Linked DNA regions of Candidatus Scalindua japonica. The protein of the gene in region 2 interacts with the protein of the main gene of each other region in a pairwise test. Links are inferred from orthologs where the notes say so. Each region holds a gene or a part of one and is shown on either strand. Other genes may lie near its edges. The genes, in order: ligA and leuS.

Region 1 (3,292 bases), on a different replicon or contig from region 2:
TTTTCATAGATAAAATCTGCTTCGCTCAGATGTCCAAATGCTTCGTGCGTAAACACACCGCAAAGTTTTGGATCAACAATTACGGTATACTTGCCGGCATCCACCGGTTTGGCGGAAAGCAGGTCCACAGCTCTCTTTGTAACCTCTTCACAACTCTCTTCAAAATTTTCAACTTTCCTGTACCCTCTGAGATCTCCAATTGAATTGTATGCCTGCTGCACATCCATACCGTCTTTTGCCATTGCCATGACCGAAACACCGCAGAATATATTTTCGCAAACGATAAAACTACCTTCCGAGTTCGCGAAGTAAAGCGTACCGTGGGAATCCACATATCTTACACTGGAAGTCTGTATCTTTTTTGAAGATAAGATGATATTATTGTACTTTTGACATAAATCATGTTTATCAATCAACGAGACGTCTGCCGGATCAAGATCAACCTGTGTTTTTACAATGTCATTAACTATCCCGGTTTCTGCAAGCGAAACGTCTTTATTACCAACCAGCTTTGCCTGTTCACATGCCATTTTTACATAGCGAGGTAAATCTTCAATATCATTAAAGGCGACAAATCCCCACCCGCCATTTACGAGAGCGCGCACACATCCCCCCATCATGCTGCTTTCGCCGATACTCTCCAACTCCTTACCCACATAAGAGACACCGGTCCCTCTTCCTTCATTAACACGTATTTCTATATGGTCTGCTTTTGCAGATTTTAAAGCATTCTTAATCAATTTTTCCATTTTGTTCCTTCCTACAAACTAGAGGTTAATTAATTTTTCAAACTCCTCTGTATTTAAAATTGTTGTTCCCAGTTCTTTTGCCTTTGTCAACTTTGATCCAGGGGATTCACCGGCAATCAGAAAATCAGTTTTGCTACTTACGGCTGACGATACTCTGCCACCCAGATTTTTTATTATGCCCTCGGCCTCTTTCCTGGTATATCCATTCAATGTTCCTGTTACTACGAAAGATTTCTCCGCTATAGGGGAGACACTCTTCGTATGTCGGCTAATCGCGGTAAGATTAACACCTGCGGTCTTTAACTTTCTGATAACATCTTGTGTATGGCTATTTGAGAAGAAATCTACTAAGCTTTTTGCCGTGATGCTGCCAATTTCGAAAATCTCCTCCAACTCTTCGACAGAGGCGTTCATAAGTTTGTCAAGTGTGCCGAACTCTTTTGATAACACCTCCGCTGCATGAGAACCGATATTCTGAATACCTAACGCGCAGACCAAAAGATGCAAATCTCTAGACTTACTCTTTTCTATTTCTGTGATAAGATTTTGAGCAGATTTTTCTCCCATTCTTTCCAGTGGTACAAGGTCATCAACTTTCAATGAATAAATATCAGCATAATCATTAATAATCTTTTTATCTACCAATTGCTCGATCAGGGCCGGACCTAACCCCTCGATATTCATTGCGTTTCTACTCGCAAAGTATACTATTCTTCTCTTCGCCTGGGCGGTACAGAGGGGATTATGGCATTTCAGATAAACCTCTTCTTTAATAACATCTCCTTCACAGGCAGGACATTTTTCCGGAACATCAAACCGTTGCTCGTTACCGGTGCGTTTCTCCTTCAACACCTTAACTACCTGAGGGATTATCTCTCCCGCTTTCCGAACAATGACACAGTCTCCTACGCGAATATCCTTTCTCTCAATTTCATCAAAATTGTAAAGCGATGCCCTGCTTACCGTTGTACCGCTGAGCGGGACAGGGTCTAATTCTGCTACAGGAGTTAATATACCTGTTTTTCCAACCTGCACCTTTATCGTCTCGATCTTTGTGGTCGATTCTTCCGGCTGATACTTGTAGGAGATAACCCAACGCGGCGCTTTACTGGTTGAGCCCAATATGCCATGAAGTCCTAATGAGTTAACTTTTATTACCATTCCATCTACCTGATATTCAAGCTCACTTCGTCTGCTTTCCCACAAATTACAGTATGAGATTGCTTCATCCATGTTTTTGCATAATTTATAGTGCGGGTTTACCGGAAGACCGAACTTTTTTATTGTTTCAAGGCATTCAATATGGTCTGTAAATTTACTATCACCATAATATCCAAAGGCATAGGCAAACAGGCGGAGGGGCCGTTTGGCTGTTGTTTGGGGATTAAGGAGTTTAAGAGAGCCTGCAGCGGCATTTCTGGGATTTGCAAATAAGGGTTCACCTTCTTCTTCACGTCTTTGATTCAGTATCTGAAAATCCCCGTCCGGAAGATATATTTCGCCACGGATCTCAATACTTGGCGGTATTCTGATGTGATCATCACACAGAAATCTTAAAGGTATGTCCTTTACCGTTCTTAAATTTGCGGTGACGTCATCTCCCCTGATACCGTTGCCTCTTGTAGCGCCACGTGTGAAGATTCCATTTTCGTACCACAGTGAAATTGCCACACCATCAATCTTATGTTCTATAACATATTCTATCTCCTCGATCAGCTCAAGACTGCCTTCCTGTGCCGAAGTCCGCCCGGCTATGTCACTCAAGCGGGTATTTTTTAATTTTCGTCTTATTCTTCTGTCAAATTCTCTTAATTCCTCCTCTGAGTATGTGTTTTCAATGCTGAGCATGGGTATCTTGTGTTCAACTGACTTGAATTCCGGAACAGGTTCACCGCTTACACGTTGAGTTGGTGAATCAGGTGTGATCAATTGCGGGTGGGAATTTTCAAGCATTTCCAGCTGTTTCATCAGTTGATCGTATTCATAATCCTCAATTTCAGGCATGTTTGAAACATAATACTTTCCGTCGTGGTATCGTATCTTTGCGCGAAGGTATTCAACCTTCTCAATTACATTTTTATTCACAATTAGTTCTCGTTCTTAGCCGGAAAATATGGTATTTAGAGGTGGAGCTTCCAAGATTATAACAACAGGCACTAAATTGAATAATACACAAGCTCTATGTGAATAACAAAGATATTTTTTCTGAGTACTTAGTTACTGCTATACCGAGCTATGCAGTATTCCGGTTTTCACATATAAGCAAAAACCCTTGACAATAAAATCTGTTTTTTATACACTTGAGGGCTTGTATTCTAAAGATTTGTTTTTAATTTCTTTAGTAGATTTATAAACCCATTGTGGAATGATTTTTTTACCTGCCTTCACATTATTTCCCGCCAGTGCGGGCAACATAACCCTATTTAGGCCAGGGATATAGGTTCAGGAACGAATTACCCATTTCTGCTAAAAATATCTTAAAATCATTTTGTTTACCAACTATTTATAAATCATTAACTTTGCAAGTAAGGGGTTGTAATGTT
Region 2 (3,486 bases):
GAGAAAACTTATTGCGTTCAAGATGCTTGATAAGGGCATCCCCAGAACAGATAATGAGATCGTCCTCAATGGCAATGTTATAGGCAAGGTAACAAGTGGGACTTTCAGCCCTAGCCTGCAAATAGGCATAGGTCGTGGTTATGTGCTTAAACATATTGCTGAGCACAAAAGCCAGATAAGTATAAGGATCAGGGACAAAGATTTTCCTGCAAAGATAGTAAGTACTCCTTTTGTCACCCGGGATCAGTGATTTTATGTCGGGTATGAAGATCCGACTAAAACAATAACCTTGACTCCGCCTAAGATGACGTCACGCTGAGCGCCAGCCAGACGTCATTCTGGCCGGTAGTCGAAGTGCTATTAACATTAAATTTAATATATACCTAATCATGAACAATAGAGAATACAAATTTAGCGAAATAGAGAAAAAATGGCAGGATTTCTGGGAAGGGAGTGGTCTTTTTCGTGTAGATGAGGAATGCGACAAAAATAAGTTTTACTGCCTCGTCATGTTTCCATATCCCTCCGGTACACTTCACGTAGGACACGGCAGAAACTATATTATAGGAGATGTTGTCTCCCGCTACAAAATTATGAAAGGGTACAGAGTACTCTCTCCTATTGGATGGGACGCCTTTGGCCTGCCGGCTGAGAATGCGGCAATTGCGAACAGCATCCATCCCTCCATACATACAAAGAACAATATCAAAAAAATGAAAATACAGCTCGAAAAATGGGGTGTAGGCTACGATTGGGATAGAGAAGTCGCATCCTGTGAACCTGACTATTACAAATGGACACAATGGATTTTCCTTAAACTATTTGAACAAAATCTGGCATATAAAAAGAAAGCTGCTGTAAACTGGTGCCCTTCCTGCGCGACAGTCCTGGCAAACGAACAGGTAGTTGACGACCTTTGCGAAAGATGTGATACAAAGGTCAAACAGAGGGATCTTGAACAGTGGTTTTTTAAAATCAGTGACTATGCACAAAGGTTGCTTGATGATCTTGATACACTCGACGGATGGCCGGAACGAGTAAGGACCATGCAGGCAAACTGGATTGGCAGGAGCGAAGGCGCAAAGATCAACTTTGCATTAGACGGGTCTGACAAGGCTGTCCCATGCTTCACCACAAGGCCTGATACTATATTTGGCGTCACATTTATGTCATTAGCCCCTGAGCACCCCATTATAAGCGAATTGATTGATGGTACTGAGTACGAAAAACCTGTATCAGCATTCATTGAGAGAGTAAGAGGGCAAAGCACCATTGAAAGAACTTCTGAAAGCACTGAAAAGGAGGGTATCTTTACAGGCAGATATGTCATCAACCCTGTAAACAATGAAAGAGTGCCTTTATGGATTTCAAATTACGCACTGATGGGGTACGGTACCGGAGCTGTTATGGCCGTACCTGCTCATGATCAGAGGGATTTTGAATTTGCAAAGAAATACAATCTGCCCATAAAACTCGTCATTCAACCTGCAGGCGATGATACTATTCTAAATCCGGATGAGATGCAGGAAGCATATGTTGAAGATGGAGTACAGGTTAACTCCGATCAGTTTAACGGCATACCGAACAGAGAAGCTATCCCAAAGATTTTAGATTTCTTTGAAGAAAAAGATATTGGAGAGAAAAATATAAATTTCAGACTGAGAGACTGGTTAATATCAAGACAAAGATACTGGGGCGCCCCTATACCTATTATTTATTGTGATAGCTGTGGAACAGTACCCGTAGCAGAGGAAAACCTCCCGGTACTTCTACCGGACCATGTAGAATTTAAGCCGCATGGACGTAGCCCGCTTGATGATGTAGACGAATTTGTAAAGGTGACCTGCCCAAAATGCGGAGGCGGTGCAAGACGGGAGACGGATACGATGGACACCTTCGTTGATTCGAGCTGGTATTTTCTCCGGTATATTTCATCTAAAGACAATAACCAGGCGTTTGACACGACAACTGCTAATAAATGGCTGCCGGTTGACCAATATATTGGAGGCATTGAACATGCGATCTTACACCTCCTCTATTCACGGTTTATAACAAAGGTATTTTTTGATCTCAAACTTATAAACTTCAATGAGCCCTTTAAAAACCTTTTCACACAAGGTATGATCATAAAAGACGGGGCCAAGATGTCTAAGTCAAAAGGGAACGTTGTTAATCCTGATCTGTTCACCGATAAATATGGAACGGATACGCAGCGCCTCTATACCCTATTTATTGCCCCGCCACAGCGAGACGCTGAATGGAATGACAGGGGCGTGATCGGTTCATACCGTTTCCTGAACAGGCTATGGAACACTATTACGTCATTTGAAGAACACTTTAATACTATTCCTACATCAGAGATCAAACGCAACTTATTTTCAAAAGAGACAAAAGAACTTTACAGACAGATAAATATAACAATAAAAAAAGTTACTGAGGATATAGAAAAATCCTGGAGTTTTAACACAGCAATCGCCTCAATAATGGAAATGCTGAATATAGTAGTAGATTTCAGCGCTGAGTTAAGAGGCAAGGATTTTAATGATGAGGTTAATATCAATGCTTTGAATGTCCTGAGACTTTCTCTTGAGACAACGGTTAAGATTCTGGCTCCATTCGTACCCCATATATGCGAAGAACTATGGGAGATACTCGAAAAAAATCCAAGTATATTCTCCGAACCCTGGCCGACGTATGATGAGAGCGCAATTGCAGCCGATGAGGTGGAAATGGTGATCCAGATAAATGGTAAAGTAAGAAGCAAACTGGTTGTACCGTCAGAAATAAATGAGGATGACTTAAAATTACTCGTAATGGAAAACAAAAAGATACATGAAAATTTGAATGGAAAGAGGATAATTAAAACTATTGTAATTCCAAAGAAGCTTGTAAACCTCGTGGTCAGATAAATAACAGTTTTCTACTATTAATAAATCGGATGAGAGTCCCAAATGCCTGTAAAAATCGTTTTTTGTTTTTTGTCCTCTTTTTATTACAAATTAAACCTGTCCCTGGACAGATGAATATTTCTCACCAGATTAGAGATATTTATGTGTCGGATGATAAAGGAAATGGAATTCAAAGCGAACTATTTAAAGTAGACTTTCAAGATAGTCGATCTGGATTGGGCACAACTGATGAATATGGATATAAACAAATTTATCTGTTATGTAAAAATGGAGATCAAATCGAAGTTATTCCCGAAAGTGGAAACTACTTTCAACGAACAATTGATTGTACAAAGAGCAGGACAATAAATGTAGAACTGGGTAAAAAGAGGCTCTATAAACTTATTTTTATTAATGGCAATGAAATAGTAGCTGAAATAGTAGCTATGGACCATGAAAAAATTAAGATTGATCCCGTTGATGGTCTTCCAACGGTAACAATATTTTTTAGAGACCTGGACCAGATAATTACAGTAAAAAATCTCAAAACTACCGGTAAAATTGGAAGCAGGGTTGTAACAGGTGCTGGAATTGGCGC

Evidence for each region.
Region 1: the proteins of leuS (region 2) and ligA interact in binary tests that used the Escherichia coli proteins (3 or more experiments, as listed by UniProt). The link is inferred for Candidatus Scalindua japonica from one-to-one orthologs.

What each region holds. Positions count from the first base shown.
Region 1 is NZ_BAOS01000017.1:137,030-140,321, forward strand. What follows is about bases 302-3,256. They hold ligA (NAD-dependent DNA ligase LigA), read right to left. Parts: upstream 2,835-3,256; coding sequence 768-2,834; downstream 302-767. Other genes in these bases: SCALIN_RS10655 (TldD/PmbA family protein), read right to left, coding at 302-749. In the rest of the region: more of SCALIN_RS10655, read right to left, coding at 1-301; SCALIN_RS10665 (hypothetical protein), read left to right, coding at 3,288-3,292. UniProt on the Escherichia coli protein: DNA ligase that catalyzes the formation of phosphodiester linkages between 5'-phosphoryl and 3'-hydroxyl groups in double-stranded DNA using NAD as a coenzyme and as the energy source for the reaction.
Region 2 is NZ_BAOS01000005.1:13,770-17,255, forward strand. Bases 1-3,149 are described here. They hold leuS (leucine--tRNA ligase), read left to right. Parts: upstream 1-389; coding sequence 390-2,909; downstream 2,910-3,149. Other genes in these bases: gcvT (glycine cleavage system aminomethyltransferase GcvT), read left to right, coding at 1-250; SCALIN_RS04505 (DUF6861 domain-containing protein), read left to right, coding at 3,053-3,149. Outside these bases: more of SCALIN_RS04505, read left to right, coding at 3,150-3,486.